DNA from 2 places in the Teredinibacter franksiae genome. Region 2 is predicted to be linked to the other one. Evidence: riboswitches for the same ligand, from Rfam matches in the RefSeq annotation. Region 2 holds a riboswitch; the other holds the start of a gene.
The links. Region 2 has a riboswitch for cyclic di-GMP ahead of H5336_RS09580 (hypothetical protein). Riboswitches for the same ligand answer to the same signal wherever they lie in the genome.
Positions count from the first base shown of each region.

Region 1: it holds a riboswitch for cyclic di-GMP, as region 2 does, so the genes downstream of both, H5336_RS16395 (cyclic di-GMP phosphodiesterase) here and H5336_RS09580 (hypothetical protein) in region 2, are expected to answer to the same signal.

Region 1 is NZ_JACJUV010000001.1:3,915,323-3,924,293, forward strand. It holds gene H5336_RS16385 (DUF748 domain-containing protein) at 1-626, shown strand, start outside; gene H5336_RS16390 (response regulator) at 898-1,311, shown strand; gene H5336_RS16395 (cyclic di-GMP phosphodiesterase) at 1,647-2,936, opposite strand; cyclic di-GMP riboswitch class I at 3,041-3,125, opposite strand; gene H5336_RS16400 (hypothetical protein) at 3,432-4,325, opposite strand; gene H5336_RS16405 (transporter substrate-binding domain-containing protein) at 4,416-5,285, opposite strand; gene H5336_RS16410 (glycosyl hydrolase 53 family protein) at 5,697-7,181, shown strand; gene H5336_RS16415 (sensor domain-containing diguanylate cyclase) at 7,501-8,971, shown strand, end outside.
Region 2 is NZ_JACJUV010000001.1:2,309,395-2,318,365, reverse strand. It holds gene H5336_RS09605 (Gfo/Idh/MocA family protein) at 1-738, shown strand, start outside; gene H5336_RS09600 (hypothetical protein) at 915-1,271, shown strand; gene recG (ATP-dependent DNA helicase RecG) at 1,432-3,543, shown strand; gene H5336_RS09590 (aminoacyl-tRNA deacylase and HDOD domain-containing protein) at 3,724-5,109, shown strand; gene H5336_RS09585 (MFS transporter) at 5,462-6,649, shown strand; cyclic di-GMP riboswitch class I at 6,807-6,898, shown strand; gene H5336_RS09580 (hypothetical protein) at 6,999-7,514, shown strand; gene H5336_RS09575 (gluconate 5-dehydrogenase) at 7,730-8,542, shown strand; gene H5336_RS09570 (putative glycoside hydrolase) at 8,643-8,971, opposite strand, start outside.

The sequences.
Region 1 (8,971 bases), 1.6 Mb from region 2:
GCTTTAAAGGCAGCCAAAAAAGTACAGACGAGAGTAATCTTATTGGCCAGACGGCCATTCCGTTAAATGTTGCATTGGATATGCTCAAGGATAGTAAGGGCAATATTAAACTTAAAATACCCATAAAAGGCGATGTGAATGACCCAAGCTTTGATGCGAGCCACGTGGTGGGTATGGTTATTCGAAAAGTCGCCATGGCGCAGGCGAAAAGTTACTTAATGACTATGTTCGTGCCCTATAGTGAGGTGGTGTCTGTGGCCATGGCGGCAGGCTCGGCTGCGCTAAAAATTCGATTTGAAGATTTGTCCTACGCACCAGAGCAAACCCTGCCCGCTGAACAGCAGAATGTTTTTCTTCAACAGCTAGGGCTACTGATGACCGACAAAAAAAACCTAGTGGTAAGCGTATGCGGTATTGCAACACCGGAAGACATATTGCTTGCACCGGGAGCAACGCTTACTCCAGAGCAGTATACGCAGGCAATTGCAGTGGCTGATGCGCGAGCAAAAGCCATTAAAGCTAGGTTGATTAAAGATGTTGGCGTTGAATCTCAGCGTTTACATTTGTGTTCACCAAAAGTGGACTACAAGAAAACAGCTGTGCCACGCGTAGAGTTTAAAACCTGATAAGCATCCCTTTGGGGGGCTACCCCCCCCCCTTCCATCAAATAGTATTCCGATGAAAACCGCTTATTATCGACTTCGGTCGGCGCCTATAGTGTCAGTGTTGGCGGTAAGCCGTGATAGTTGAGGCAGAATTGCCGCTTTGTCGATCACATGTTTCCCAAGGTATTCTCCGGTCATGCTAAAAGCGCGCTGGCTTAGTATGTCCGTTTATCTGGCAGCAGCTCAACAAGCAGGCTAAAAACTTGGATTTTGGACAAAAAAATCGCGCTGCGTGATAAAGCCAGTTTTAACAGCGAATTGCATTTGTGTAACTTTCTTGGGGAGGACTACTGGTTGCAGTGTTCCTTTATCCAAACGGGAGACGTGGACGGTTGCGCGTGTATTATCGACATTTCCGATAGTCACGCCGAAGCGGAAAAATCGCGAGAATCTGCACGTTTTTTTATGCACATGCAGGATCAATTGCAAGACCTCTTCTACTACAAAGACAGCAACTCCCGCTTCCAAGGCGGTAGAGAAAAACAAACAGGAAGATTTCGATTTTATTCTGATGGATGTGCAAATGCCAGAGCTGGACGGTTTTCAAGCAACGCAGTTAATTAGAGAGCAATTGAGGGGAAGAAGCCAGCCGAAAATAATTGCGTTAACAGCCGCTGCAATGTGTCCGATCACAAACGGGCCTTAGAGGTGGGTATGGATTACTTCGTGACTAAACCGTTTACCTTAGAAACAATGAAAAGTGTGCTTTTGCGCGATATTGCTCAAGACGAATAGTTACAGTCATATTTTGCCTAGGTTTTTCATCGCTTGTAGTGTTGAGGGCGCGGTCACGCAAACCTTATTCCAGTGTTGTCCTACTTGGGAACGAAGCTAGCTTTCCGCTGCGCAGTACGCCTTACACCTTACGCTAACGCTTGCCAGATCGTACAGAGAAGAAAAAATCAATTATTAGAGATATCTGTCAGATAAATGAATCGATAACATAGTATTTTTTCGGGGCATCTTAAATGGTACTTGTGACTAGAATAGTGTGTCAATAAGTGACTTTATAGAGGTGCCATTTTTAAACATCCAGTGGTGGGCGTTCTCCAGAAGACCGCGCGGAATCGTGCTGGAAGGGATGCCCTTTCGAATAAAAGTATGCTCAATACTTTTGGTATATGACAGATCTAAAACAGTGTATTTTTGTATAACCTCGCCCTGTGAGTTAATGATAGGTATAACGCTGACGCGAAATTTATTTTTATGGTTTTTTGCAATAATAACGCCAAGCTGGCCGTCGCTAATCTCCACTAGTGTTCCGGTTGGGTATAGGCCTATCGCTCTTATAAATTCTTCAACTAGAGTTTCTTCAAATAGAACGCCTTTAAATTTATTTATAAAAAAAATGGCGTGCGCTGGGGATATCGCCCGTGTCATATGGTAAGGGTTAACCAGCAACTCAAATGCTTCAGTTATCCCGCATACTTGAGATAAAAACGGAATAGTATTTTCACGGATACCATCGGGGTACCCTGTTCCATCGATTCTCTCGCAGTAAGACTCTAGGGTTTCATAGATGTTGCTGTCGCTGATTTTTAGTTGTTTAAGTTGATACAGTGTTTCCTGTAAATGTTTTTTGTATTCGAACGAACACTTAAATGGGCTGTAACCACCAAGCGCTTTTTCGGGTATGGCACTTTTCCCAATGCCCGTCATTAATAATGCACCACAAAGATGAGTGATGGAATATCGGTTTAGGCCTAGCTGTCGACCTACAATTGCCCCCCAGACAGAAAGGCGCATGGTATGCATGTGAATGGGTTGCCGATTTTTCTTTACTCGACATAACCAGGCTAATGCGTCGGGGTTGCGAATAACGCTTTCTACAATTTGAGTGGCTGAATCTAAGAGCTGCACAACATTTGCGCTTCTACACCGTAAAGTATGCTCGCAGAGATGGTACACCTTACGTTCCAAATCGTTCATGATGTCGGTACAGGCATTCAGCTCTTTTTGCTGGGGAGTGCTAATGCTGTATTTTTCGACACAGTGTTTTTTCCAGGCGGGTTTCGTTGATTGTACTGATTTTTTCGTGGATATGGCCTGCGTGGGGCTGTGGGTATCTACGGATTTTTCCGCAGAACGCTGTCGAGCAAGATCGATATAAACGCGCTGGCAATAGCTTGCCAACCGTTGAATATCTTTTGAGGATTCAATTCTAATACCCTGTAAAGGGAAGCTGGTTAATTCCCATGGCACGTCCAGACGGGAAACATACATTCCAGGTTTTAGCTCGCTTATAGGTATTTCTCGTTCTTCCAGTTCCAATGTTCACCCTTCCGCTTCGGATTTAATGGCAGAAAAACTGTGTGGCTAAAGTGGGGGACGAGGAAAAACCAGTAGAGACGGACAATAGTAAAATATTCGTGCCATCTGGTAACCCCGCTGCCCTAGAACTAATCCTTAGACCGGTAGCTTTGCGTGTTGCTCTTTCGAAGCAACTTGCCTTTTGCAGTTAACAATATACGTTAAAAAATAACACAAAATGACTAAATGTGAAGTGCGTCATAACGTTTCCGGAATGGGTTTCAATTTTTACAAAAAATAACGGAAATATAAGATAGTGAATTAAAACAGGTGGTTAGGCATTTTTTTTGAGTTTTTTTGTAATCTGCCGGCCGCTATTGGTTATAAAGATACCAGTCTTAGTTGAAATCTGTACAAGGACCTAAAAATAAAATCAACGTTATTTTGGCGCGTTATTTCAACCGACAAGACAGGAGGCGTCATTTTGTTTGTTGAGTTATAGAACCCAATTTTCGGTTATAGATGAGGGTCTGTCGATCCTGGCCAGCCGTAGAACCACAAATTTGGGTCGGCAAAGGCGGGGTGCTTGAATAAATCCTGGGGGCTGATGGTGGTGAATATCTGGCGTTTATCAACGTCTCTTTTCATCTGTTTTACATCGTGAAAATTGGCGAATATTTTGTCGAAAATGCCATTGTGATGGATTCTCCATATGCCCGTTCTCATGCGCTTGGTAAGCCGCTCTTCGTGAGGTGATACAAAAATGTAAAGTGGTTGAAACAATAGAAGCATTTTTGTCTCTTCAACGATTATGTTCGGGTGACTTAGCGCTATTTTTTTTGCGTCTCGACGAGCCTCGTAAATTGCTTTTGGGTAGTAGTCATAGCGCGCGTGGTTCAGCATGTCATAGAAACGTTTAACACTGGTATCACTGTATATTTGGAAGCCTAGGGAGCGCATGCGGATGCCCGAGCTCCAGGAGTAATCTTGCCCAGCACTCAGTTTTTTGAGGGATGCAATACTGTCTATCTTGCTAAATAGCGCTTTGCTATTTTTGTGGACTAAAAAAATTCTGAAGCCGAGAGTACCCTTGCGAAGGGGGAAATAAATGGGTGTTACCTGATTTTCCCATTCGGTTCGGGTAGGTGCTGGCGCTACGTTTATCAAGTTGCCGCTGGCCAATTCCTTGAGTAGGCGTGCGCGAGGCATAAAGCGTGGGTGGTGGCTTACCTCATACTCGCCGAAGTCGGCGACGGTTGCTTCCAATGCGGCCCTAATTGCGGTCAGTTCAAATTGGTATGCAAGGGGGTCTGAGCTGCCCATTACGTTGGGTAGGCGTATGAGATCCTTTGCGCTTGCTATGGAGGTATACCAAAGCACAAATAAAATGAGTAATAGTCTAACGAACAACACGTGCTCCTAGATCCATGTCCGTGAGTGGAAGTACAGTGAGCTTGGTTCTTTCTTATTATTGTAACGGGTGCTCATTGTCTCGACTGCCTACAAGTCTCCAATATCGAGCCAAAGGGCTTTTTCATCTACGGGTGTGCCTGGAGGCAGATAGGGGTTGTCTATGGAAAGTATAATACGGCCCACCGCATTGGCGTTTTTTAAAGCATCCATTACTTGGTCACTGTAAAAGAAGTAATCGTCAAAATTTTTGTCGGCAATTGCCATCTTCAGTCCGTTTTCCAAAGCGTGCGCCAGTTGCGTATTTTGGTTACTGACAAAAAAGTAGGTGGGCAGCTTGTAGGCCAGTAATAAGTTGCTCTCAACGGCGAGGGGGATGCCTGGGTTTGATTTAATTTCGGCCCAAGGTTCCTGTAGCCCTCGTGGAAATGCATCAAATTCTCCTGCGTTTAGCTTGCCAAATAGCGCTTCATAGGTGGGTGACAGCACTACGTTGAATCCAGCGTTCTCCAGAATAGTTACGTCTGGCCACCCTTTACCTTGTCCGAGGCGGATGTTTTTCAGCGCGTCTATACTGTGAACCGAATCAAATTTTTGTTGTTGATCTGGGCTGATCAAAAGTAAGCGCATACCCAGTAGCCCTTTGTACAGAGGAATACGAATGGGCCGTAGTTGTTTTTCTAGTTGTTTGGAGGTGCCCGACCACATAATAGAAATCTCTCCCTGCTCAATGGCGTTAACCATTTGGCTGCGATCAAGGTCGGTATAGTTAGCGCGCGAGTTTACTTCAAACTGAACGTCTAGGTCTGAATAGCTTAGCGCCAGCTCCACCAGGCCTTCCATGTACTTTTCTTTTTCTCCTTCAAAGGGGAAGTGACGAATGGTGAGGGTTTCAGCAGCGGTGGGTAAAACACTGAGTTGTAAAAATACAAAGAAAACATACTGCCGATATAAAGCCATTCCGTTATTGCCTCGCCGCACACGTGGGATCTCGTTAAATGGAGTTACTTTCACTCTAGCCCAGATGCGGCGTCTGCAGGTTCCAAAACGCGTTTTTGGCATTATTTTAGTTTTTGGCGGGTAATTGAGGCATTCATCTTGCCAGGCCGTGAGGAATGGGAGGTGGTTGCTGAATCTGCCGCCACAGATAAGTAGGGTAAAAAATAATCTGATACGTTTACCTATTATCTTTAAAATAATGGTTATATACTCGGCAAAACCTGGCAGGTAAACGTTTACCTTTTTTTACTGATGTAACCCAATAATTATAAATGTTACAGCTGTTTCTTTTACGGGTTTCTAAACCACGATGTGATCTCTAGCTGGCTGCGATAGCAGGCTGGCGTATAACCATAATTTGAGGATACATGTATGCTCCGAACAGCTTACTTTAAGACAATAGCCGTTCTAGTTACCGCAATTCTGAGTTTTGCGATTGCTTTCCAAGCTCACGCGTTTACGAAGGGTGCGGATGTCAGTTGGCTAACCGAAATGGAGGCCAATGGTTACCGCTTTTACGACGATAACGGCACTGAACGCGATCTCTTTGAGATTCTAAAAGAACACGGTATGGACTCCATTCGTCTGCGGGTTTGGGTTAACCCAAACGGAGGCTGGAGCGGGATAAGCGATACCATTGCCAAAGCTCAGCGCGCCAAGGCTGCGGGAATGCGTATTTTAATCGACTTCCACTACAGCGACTCTTGGGCCGATCCAGGGCAGCAGACTAAGCCAGCGGCTTGGGCGAATTTGTCTATGGAAGATCTAATGTCACAAGTATGGTGGCATACACGCGATTCGCTTACGGCCATTAAAAACGCCGGTATTACCCCAGAGTGGGTACAGGTGGGTAATGAAACTAACAACGGCATGCTTTGGGACGATGGCCGGGCGTCGGTCAACATGCAAAATTACGCCTGGCTCACTAACAGCGGCTATGAGGCGGTAAAAGAGGTGTTCCCTAATGCTCAGGTTGTGGTGCACTTAGCGAACTGCCACGACAACGCCAACTTCCGTTGGATATTTGATGGCTTGACCAATAATGGTGGCAAATTCGATATTATTGGCGCTTCCTCGTACCCCATGCATTCTGGCCTAGATTGGCAAACAGCAAACAATAATTGCCTATCAAACCTCAACGATATGGTGTCGCGCTACGACCGTGACGTTATGGTTGTCGAGCTGGGTGTTCCCTGGGATCAGCCCGATGCACAAGACGTTGTTGCCGACGTTATCAGTAAAGTTCGTGCCGTAAATAATGGTCGTGGTCTGGGGGTGTTTTATTGGGAGCCTCAGGGGCAAAACTTTAGTGGTTATACCCTGGGCACCTGGAACCCCAACACCGGTCGCCCAACAGCGGCGCTGGATGCATTTCTTGAAGGTGCCAGTGGCGGTGGTGGCTCAGATTCCTCAGGCGGCACTGGCCTAAGTGAAGGCCGATACGCGATTATCTCTCGATTCAGCGGTAAAGCCCTTGATGTGGAAGGTAATAGCACTAGCGACGGAGCCAACCTGGTTCAGTGGAGTTATGGTGGAGGCGCTAACCAACAGTTTGATATTGCCAGTCTTGGTGATGGCACATTCTCTATTCGTCCCGCGCATAGCGGCAAGTCGTTAGATGTGTACGGCTTCAGTACCGAAAATGGGGGCGATATTCGTCAGTGGAGCTACCTTAACGGCGTTAATCAACGCTGGCGTATTGAAGCGGTGGAAGACGGCTATTACAAAATTGTGTCTGTACACAGTGGAAAAGCACTGGACGTATACGCTTGGGATTCTAACAATGGCGCCAATATCGCCCAGTGGGATGATCTTGGTGGCACTAACCAACAGTGGCAGTTCCGGCGTATCGACTAAATACGTCTAGGGGTGGGCCTCGTGCTCGCCCCTTTTTGTGTTACTTTCCAGAGCGGCCTAGTCAAAATGTTGTAGTTAACGTGTTCTTTTGTTCTTTCGTACTTTGGATCGGGTCTAAAACGCATAAAAACGGACTAAAAGGCTATTATTTCGACGTACTCTGGCGGTATCCGCGCTAGACTTAGGGCACACTTTTTCCCAATTCCAGCCCATGACCCAGGAGAGCGAAAGCTGCCCAACTAACCTGCACGAGTTCCCCTCATCGCATAGTCAGGGCACCAACCCCACACCCAAACTGCGTAAATTTCGCAGTCTGCAAATGATCGCGATCGCGATCGCGTGTGCCTGGCTTGTTGGCGGCAGTTTGTTCAGTAGTCAATTTATTGCTCATAAGCTCAATCAGCGATTACAAGCGAGTCAGCAACAGCTCGATAGCGAAGTGGGTTATTTGGTTCGTGTGTTTGAGCAGAACCTTCATCAGGCTGAACAGTTATCCAAAACCTTATCTTTTGACCGTTCACTTATTGAGTTTGCGCATGCCAGCAGACAGCGTAATGGCTATTTGGGCGCTATCGAGCGCAGCGAGCGTGTCCAACATTTAATGGAGGCGCCCGGTGTTGCAGAGGTTAATGATCTGTTTCGGCGGATGGTATTGCATATCGATGCTTACCAGGTATTTATGCTCGACTACTGGGGATACTGCGTTGGCTCAGGTCGCAGTGGAGAAAGCGACGATTGTATCGGTGCGCGCTACCATAATCGAGAGTATTTTCAGCTGGCCGCAAGTCAAGGGTCTGGCCGACAATTTGCCGTTGGGCGTTTACACGCGGTACCTTCCTTTTTCTTTTCAACAGCACTGCATGACAACGAGGAATTTGTCGGGGTGATAGTGGTGCGGCTGCTAACGAGCGATGCTATAGATTTCATTCATCCCAGCGCTTCAGTTGCGCTGGTTGGCGATGAAAACGGCATAGTGATCGGTAGTTCAGACCCCACATTACTGTTTCACCATGTGGGGCCTGCGTTGGCGCCAGTGCCACGAATTGGCGAATATCGGCGGTTATACAAGCAGCCCGATATGCGCATAATGGCGATCGAAATGACAGCAATCGAGAGGGGTAGTGTATCGATTTGGACGTGGCAGGGAAGGCGGCATTTAATTGGCCAAAATAGCGTAGCGCGTAATGATTACCACGTTTTTTTACTGCAGGATGTCGAAGAGGTATTCGAAACAGCCCACGGCCATTGGGGGTTTAGTATTACTGTTTTACTCGCGGGTATTTTACTTATCGTACTTGTTGAGCGAAGCCTCAACTTTAGTCAGTCACGTAAGGCACACCTGCGGGCATTGTCACTAGCAAACGAAAATCTATCACAGGTCTCCAATGAACTCTATGAGCTTACCGTCACCGATGCACTAACAGGAATCAGCAGTCGGCGTTATTTTGGTCAGCGCCTCGAGCAAGAAGTTGCGCGTGAATTACGCCGCCCACAGGATATGCCTCGCTCTTCCGAAAATTTTATGGGTTTAAGTCTTTTGTTGTTGGATATAGACAAGTTTAAAATCGTTAATGATACCTATGGCCATCCGGCCGGGGACGAAGCTATTCGTTCAATGGCAACTATCTGCGCCGATTTGGTTCGACCGAGTGACGTGGTTGCTCGTATGGGGGGGGAAGAGTTCGGCATACTGCTGTGTGATGTAACGCCGGAGCAAACAAAGCTTATAGCGGAACGTATTTTGAAAACCTGTGAAACAACTGAAATTAAATTTGAACATCACCGTTTTT
Region 2 (8,971 bases):
ATTATCGCTGCCAACGCGGGTAAGCACGTGTGGTGTGAAAAGCCCATGGCGATGACCGAAAAAGAGTGCCAAAACATCATTAATACCTGCAAGAAAAACAAAGTACAGCTCACCATTGGCTACCGCCTGCAGCATGAACCTAACACTCAAACGGTTATTCAATACGCCAGCGCCAAACCTTACGGAAAAATAAAATCCGTTATTGCTCACGCCGGTTATGCCGGTGGCGGCCCCGGCCCCAACAACTGGCGTGGTAAGCGCGCAATGGGTGGCGGCGCGCTCTATGATATGGGTGTTTACCCCATTAATGCAGCCCGCTACACCTCCGGGCAAGAACCCATCGCGGTAACCGCTAAACTTGCCGTAGACCGAAAAGAGTTTTTCTCTGAGGTGGACGAGCATGCATTTTTAACATTGGAATTTAAAAGTGGATTAATGGCCGAATGTGCCGCTAGCGTCGGCAAAAATATGAATGTGCTAAAAGCACAGTGTGAGAAAGGTTGGTACGAATTGTCGCCCATGCAGGCTTACAGCGGTGTACGGGGACAAACCAGCGACGGAAAGTTGCTGAATAAAACCATTGTAAATCAACAGGCTAAACAAATGGACGATGATGCTTTGGCGATAATGGAAGAAACGCAAGTGCTGGTGCCCGGCGAGGACGGGTTGGCCGATATTCGTGTAGTGGAGGCTGCTTTAAGGTCTCATGGAAGTGGCAATGGGCGTATAGTACTTTGACGTGCTTGGATATGTAATGTGAAATGCTTAGTCAAGTATTGTGAGTTGCCGTAGATTCTTGATGGTCTACGGGCGAGGTAATAAAAAATAAGGGCGAGTACGAGAGGCGTTCAGTCGGAAATCTAGTTGAATATTTTTTCGATGCTGACGAAAAGGAATTGTGGTTGCTTTTACTGTTGAAAATAGTGGTTACTGTTTTTCTTGTCGTATTACCTCTCTTGTTTTTACCAAAAGCAAAACTCGAAAGAATGCTGAATATCTCAGCTTCTTCTCACTTTATTCGGCTGTACGGGCTCTCAGTGCTTCCCTTACTTATTACCTGTGCTTCGGGCATTCCTGTCGCCGAGAGTGGCGTCGTGCTTTGGTGGGTTGTGGGGATGGGGTTAGTCTCAAATAGTGGCAGTGCATTCATGTTGTTTTTTGTTGGTGGCAATACGAGAAGTCGATTGGCCGGTTATATTTTTGGGTTGGTTGCGCTTGGTCTTGTTAGTACCGTGATTTCACCTGAATTGGTTTTGAGAAAAGCTTGGTGATTCCTGCCGCTGGGTCATGGTGCCGGTTAGGCCTGGCTTAGATGTAGGCAGCAAAAGGCACACAAGTAAATGGGTCTGGCTTGACGAAACTTTACATTGGCTGGTTGTATTCCTTTGCCAAGGTTGCTTCAATAGCCTTTTCCTGCACAGATTCAATAACGTGGCCAAAATCGAAAGCCAACCCGCGCATAGCAAAAAAATCCCACCGGAAAATTTACCGGTCACTACGTTAAAGGGCGTGGGTGACAAGCTTGCGCTCACCTTAGAAAAACTCGGGTTGAAAACCCTGCAGGATTTACTCTTCCATTTACCCATTCGTTATCTTGATCGCACGCGTATTACACCTATCGGGCATTTACAAACTAACACCTCGGTTATGATTCAGGGCAATGTCTTGCGTGCGCAGGTAACGTTTGGGCGCAAGCGTAGCTTGGTTGTGCATGTGGAAGACAATACGGGTGTAACCTGTTTACGCTTTTATCATTTTAGCGGCTACCAGAAAGACAAATTCCAACCTGGTGCGCTTGTGCGCGGTTATGGCGAGCCACGTTTGGGTAGTTCAGGGCTGGAGTTTTATCATCCTGAATATGAATTTATTGATGAACGTAACCCCGAGCCCGTGGACCAAACCCTAACGCCCATATATGGGTTAACCGACGGTATTTCCCAGCAGCGTATGCGCGGCATAGTTGAACAGGCGGTGGCGGTTATTAACCAATCGCCGCCGGACGAATATTTACCGGTAGGCATTAACGATGAGTTTGGTTGTGAATCCTTAAGTCAGGCGCTGACTTATGTGCACCAGCCGCCTAAGGGCGCGCCCGTGCCAGCGTTACTCGAAGGCTTGCACCCTAGCCAACAGCGCTTGGCATTTGAGGAGTTACTCGCGCACTTTTTAGCGCGACGTAAAATCCATGAGTTGGCCGCCATTGAGCAGGCGCCGGTGCTGAAGCTTGATGCCGCATTGAAAACCCAATTTCTGCAACAACTGTCCTTCCAGTTAACAGCTGCCCAGCAGCGGGTAGTGGCTGAAATCCAAACCGATTTAGTGGCTGGCAAACCGATGTTGCGCATGGTGCAGGGGGATGTAGGCTCGGGTAAAACCCTTGTGGCTGCCTTGACGGCACTGGCCGGTGCCGGTTGTGGTTATCAGGTCGCGGTTGTTGCGCCTACGGAAATTTTGGCGGAGCAACATTTCCATAATTTTTCCGGTTGGTTGGAGCATTTGGGCTTTACGGTGGAGTGGTTGGTTGGAAAGCTAACGGTGGCGAAAAGGCGCGATGCCCTAACGCGTATCGCTAGTGGTGAAGCCCGAGTGGTGGTGGGTACCCATGCGCTATTTCAGGATGATGTTGAGTTTCACAGCTTGGGGTTGGCCATTATCGACGAACAGCACCGCTTCGGTGTGCATCAGCGCTTGAGCCTGCGACAAAAATCACGCCCCAATGCAATTGCTCACCAGTTGGTTATGACGGCCACGCCCATTCCTCGTACCTTGGCTATGACAGCCTATGCTGAATTGGATTACAGCATTATCGATGAGCTGCCTCCGGGGCGCACGCCGGTGAATACCGTACTGGTGAGTCAGTCACGCAGGGCTCAAGTGATTGAGCGTATACGGGTAGCCAGTGGCGAGGGGAGGCAAGTGTACTGGGTGTGCACCCTTGTGGAAGATTCAGAAACCTTGGCTGCCGCAAATGCTGAGGAAACCGCGGTGCTACTGCGTGAAGCCCTGCCTAATCTCGCTATTGGGCTTGTCCATGGCCGATTAAAGGCCAAAGAAAAAGAAGCGGTTATGGCAGGTTTTAAGCAGGCAGAGCTACAGCTACTGGTTGCTACTACCGTGATCGAGGTGGGGGTAGATGTCCCCAATGCCAGCTTGATGATTATTGAAAACCCTGAGCGCTTGGGCTTGGCGCAATTACATCAATTACGCGGTCGTGTTGGTCGCGGGTCGGTGGCTAGTCACTGTGTACTGCTCTATGGCGCCAAGTTGTCGGAGCAGGCCCGTGAGCGCCTGCAGGTATTGCGTGAAACAAATGATGGCTTTGTTGTGGCCGAGCGAGATTTACAGCAACGTGGGCCTGGAGAACTGCTGGGCACGCGCCAAACCGGTGAGGCCCAGTACCGAGTGGCTAACCTACTACGCGACGAACACTTAATAGAGCGCGTTAATGCTCTGGGAGAGCAACTTTTGGGCAGCCAGCCGGGTATAACCGAAAAGCTGGTAAAACGTTGGGTAGGTGAGCGAAAGGTGTATGCACAGGTATAATTTCTCTATCATTTCTCATTCAGCTTGATTCGACGCCAAAACTTTCCCTTCGTCACTAGAAAAAGGCCAGCCCCGGTCTATATTAAAAAATACACTTATAGGTTTTATTGTTTTATATGGCCCATTCCCGGATTTGGAATAGGTCGGCAATAGGTCGGCGACAACCGCAGGAGAATGCCAGTGCCCCTACCCACCAGTATCCAAGAGCTGTTAGATACGCAGAAAGTTAATTACAGCATTGCCCAAATGGATGAACGTATGACGAATATTGCGCTTGTTCACTCTAAGCAACAGGCAAGTCTTGTTCAGTCTGTCCTTTTACAAGACAGTCAGGGGCGGGTGCAGGTGCTACTGCCGGGAGGCACTATGGTCGACCTAGAAGCACTGCAACAAATTACCGGTCGTCATTTTGAGGGTGTAAATATAGAAGAAATTAAACCTTTGATGCAGGAGCATGACCTTACGGGCGTACCGGCGGTGCCGCGTTGGCAGGGTATGCCAACATTGGTCGATGAGTCGTTACTAAAGGTGAAAACTTTGTGGCTGGATGCCGGTGGTGGAAGCGATATGCTGGAAATCAGTCAGCAGGAATTTCGCACCATTATAAAATCTTCCGACCCGGTAAAATGCTCGGTGCGAGTACCAGACTTGGCGGGCGACCCAAGCAGCGATGAAGGGCAGATTTTCGATTCCGTAAAACGCTTTACCCAAAAGCGGATTAAGCAGCGCCTTGACGAAACCTTGGAGTTGCCCCCGCTGCCTGAAACGGCACAACGTATTATAAAACTTCGCGCCGACCCGAATGCCGATATCAACGACCTTGCGAATATTGTTGAAATTGACCCTAGCCTCGCAGCGCAGGTAGTGAGCTGGGCGGCATCACCCTATTACTCTGCACCGGGAAAAATTAAATCGGTGCACGATGCCATCGTACGGGTACTTGGCTTCGATATGGTGCTAAACCTTGCGCTTGGTTTAGCGTTAGGTAAAACGATGTCTATGCGTACCCTGTCGCCGCTGCATATTGCTAAATACTGGCGCGGCGCTGTGTATACCGCTGCTGCAGTGGAAGGGCTGGTAACCAGTATTGACCGTGAAAATCGCCCAGGGTTTGGTATGGCCTATCTGTCGGGGTTACTCAATAATTTTGGTTACCTTATTATGGCTGAGGTTTTTCCACCCTACTTCACTAATATTGAAAAAATGGCAAAAGCTAACCCGCATGTAAATCGTGCGGCTATTGAATCACACATGCTGGGTGTTACCGGCAATCAGGTAGCTTCGTGGTTGATGGATAACTGGAATATGCCGCAGGAAATTGTCGTGGCCTTGAGTCAGCAGCATAACCCCACATTTCAAGGCGAGTTTGGCGTTTATGCCAAGTTGGTGCATGTTGCACAAACGATGTTGGGGCAAGCGGGTTTCGGTGATAACTTGGTTCGACCGGTGCCTCTCCAATTATTTACTGACTTAAAGCTCGACCCTGAAACCGCAAAGGTTACCATAGGCAACCTGCTGGAATCAGGCGATGATCTTGATGCCATTGCTGAAAAAATGCGGGGGTAATCCTCCGTAACTTTTAACTAGTACTCGTATTCTCCGTCAAGCTTGGCGCTTTTTGGCATGCCTGGCGAAAAATTTTTCGTGTAAAATTCCACGTAAATTTCTAGCTACACAGATCTTGGCCGTAATCACTTGCAAGAAGCCACAATTTAACCGGTGGGCTTAGGGGCTGTTATGCCGATGCCGCCGATCGGGTAGTTGGGGTAAAGCCCCGAGTGTCGAGCTATTTGTAAAATAGCACGAAGGACGACATCCGATCCCGTGCTAGTGGTTGAACCATCAGCTACCTATTGAGCTTAGCTTCACAGGCGTCAGCGTAAGATAGCACAACGAATAGTGGCTTTGGTTGTGTCTAGTGGAAAAACTATCTTTAACGTCGATTCCAGTGTTGGCCATTTATATAACATCGATGCTAATCGGCGGTTTATACGCGCTTGTTATTCCTACCCTTAGCGTTTTTCTCGCTAATGAACTCTACGTTCGGCCAATTTTGATTGGTTTATTTTTTGTTTGCACTTCGTTAAGTATTTTTTTACAAGGACAGGCCGTTGCGTTTTGGACAGACAAAATAGAGGATCGACGAAAATTAATTTCAGCAGCGATGATGTTGGGTGGGTTGGCGTGTTTTGGTTTTGCCATTGCACGTAGTTACGCTCTGGTATTATTAATATCCGTTACACTTTACAGTCTGGCGTTTGTGGCTGTCGGACAAATATTTGAAATTGCTAAGGAGTTTTCCGCAAAGGCTGTTTCCGAAAAGCAAGCGCGCGTTTTTAATTACAGTTTGTGCGCGTTTATTGCGCTAGCCTGGATGTTGGGCCCGCCATTGGCGTTTGCCTCGCTTAAACTGCTCGACTTTGGTCAGCATTATGCCACAGCAGGTGTGCTGTATTTTGTGGTTGCGCTTGTCGCACTTTATTTTCTTCCTAATACCGTTAAGGCCGTGGAGATTCGGGAGTTTCCTGAGCCACAAACACATACGCGGTCTATTTATATAACCGTGATTGCTTTTTCGTTACTGTTTTCAGCTAACCAGGTTTTTTTGGTGGTGTTACCCTTGTACCTACAACAGCAATTAGCCGTAGACAGTTTTGGCGCCGGCTGGGTGTTTGGCTTGGCCGCTGGGCTGGAGATTCCTATGCTGTTTCTTGCTGGTTGGTTAACATTACGGTTTCGATTAATGTCGCTTATTAAGGTGGCAGCCTTTGCGGCGTTTTTACTCAATCTTGGGCTTTGGCAAGCCACAGCGTTGTGGCATATTTATGCCCTACAAATTTTAAATGCTATTTTTATTGGATTTATTTCGGGCGTGGGTATTACGTGGTTCTATCAGCGTAAGTTGGGGGTCGCTAGCTCGTCGTCAACACTGTTTTTTCAGAGTATCAATCTTGGCGGGGTAATGGGCAGTATTGCCATTGTGTTACTGGCTGAAAATTATGGTTATCGTCATCTTTTTGCTGTGAATGCTGTTGTTTGTTTTATCGCAATGGCGATGCTTTTTGTTATAAGCAGGCGTATGGAATCGAAACCGGTGCAACTATAAACAATTCGTCTAGATAAACACATGTTTGAAATTGACGACTTGTCTGTAACTTCTGGATAATGTGCTTAAGCATTGTTGTACGACACATTGAATTTGAGCTCTAAGCCATTAATGGAGGTGTCCTAAAGTCTAATGTAGCGAGGCGGTTAAGTTCCGGCTCACAAAAAGGCAAACCCGTGGGAACGCGGGGGCGCAAAGCCAGTGCCCGACCCTGCTGATTAGCAGCAGGTGGGTCGAACGGTTGCTGAGAGAACTGAACACATCGATCGCGAGAGCTACGGGTAGGCATTCCCTAAAATTCTCAAGATTTTTGGCGTATTGCGCCATTCACTCTAATGAGAATTTTAATATGTATATGGTGTTTGCCGATTTCGTTCAATACCACGCTCAGAAACTTCACCAGCGACTTTTTATTGTAGAAGAGGGAATCTCGCCCTGGCAGGTGCCGGGTATTCGGTTGGTTGCCGGGGTTTTGGTGTCGTTACTGTGCGCTTCGGTGTTTTACTGGTGGGGTCAGAACTATGACAAGGAAAGCCCCGGTAAGTACTTTGACGCCAATCGTGATTACACCCAGATTCCGTTCGGTATGCTGGACGCCACTGATATTTGCGCAGCGAAAACCTCCAAACGCTTCAGTGAGCAGCTAGTTATGTCATATGTGGACTATCATTCTACCCACTGGGAAGCAAATAAAAACCTCTACAAAGTCTTTATGTTAGCCCATGTAGGTAACCCGCAGATATACAGTGAAGTGAGTGTTCACTGTTTTGTTGACCCCACGCATTACATGGTTGATCACTATCGAACGTTTGGGCCAAAACGTGACTCATTGATGAGCCGTGCGGTCAAATTGTTCACCAGTTGATCCCTATCTTCAGCCCTTGAGCGCTAGTTAGTGTCTCGTTCTTGGTTGTTAGGGGTGAATTTAGCTTTTATCTCCTTTGGTATTGGGCCTAAATCAAATAAACTCCACAAATAGATCTAACCAAATTGAAGGTTAGTCGGCCAATTTCTAGAATGGCTCCAGTTTTATCGGCTATTATGCCTTAACCGTTTACGTCTGCAGTGGATGACACATTTATGATTAACGAACTTTTTGATCTCACAGGCAAAGTTGCCTTGGTTACCGGCGGTACCCACGGTATTGGCTATGCAATTGGCAAGGTTTTAGGGAAGGCTGGCGCCAAAATTTGTGTCAACGATATCTCACAAGAAAGACTTGATTCAGCAAAAGAAACCTATGCAAAAGAAGGTATCGACATCTACACACTGGTGTTTGATGTTACCGATGAAGCTGCGGTAGATAAGGGCATTTCCGAAATTGAAAAAAATGTTGGCGATATAGATATCCTCGTTAACAACGCTGGCATCATTAAGCGAACGCCTATTTTGGAAATGGATGTGGCTGATTTTCGTCAGGTGATCGACGTGGATCTGGTTTCGCCGCTGATCATGTCTAAGCGCGTTGCGCCCAAAATGATAGAAAAGCGTGCAGGCAAGATAATCAATATGTGCTCGATGATGAGCGTTTATGGCCGCAGTTCGGTTTCGGCGTATGCGTCGGCGAAAGGTGGTTTAAAGTTACTTACACAGAATATGTGCTGCGAATGGGCGAAATACGGTTTACAGGTAAATGGTATTGGGCCTGGCTACATTGCCACGGAGCAAACGGCGCCTATTCGTGAGAATGGCCACCCGTTTAATGATCTGATTATGACCCGTACACCGGCTGCCCGTTGGGGTGAGCCTGTGGATATTGCGAACGCAGCTCTATTTCTTTCTTCGCAGGCGGCGGAGTTTGTGAATGGTCAGGTGTTGTACGTTGATGGTGGTATTCTGGCGAACTTTGGCTACGTGAAGGGTGAAAACGATTTGCCAGCGGAAAAAGCTTGAATATTATTTTGTAATGTCTATACGGCCGCAATAGCGGCCGTTTTTTTATTTGGAGTGTCTGCCAAACTCGTTTACTGGCGTTTGCACATGAGCGAGCATGCTATTTTTCCTGTTCTTTTTTCGTAGCACCTTCTTCCTCGGTTACCACACAACCTTTTTCGCCTTCTTTTAGTGGCAAAATCTTTACGTCGGCGATGGATAGCTCCAACTTACCATCGGTGCCAATATTCAATGGCGTTTGTACCTTCGATAAATCGGCCCCTTTGGCCGAAAAACAATTGAGCGCAACGGGAAGTGCAAACCACTGGTTTAAGGGAGCGTTTTTCAGTGCGGGGGTGAGAGGGAATTCTGCATTGCAGTCTTTTCCACAGTTAAGGCTGATTTTTACCAGGCTGCGCGGCTTTTTATGTAGCTTGACGACCATGGAAA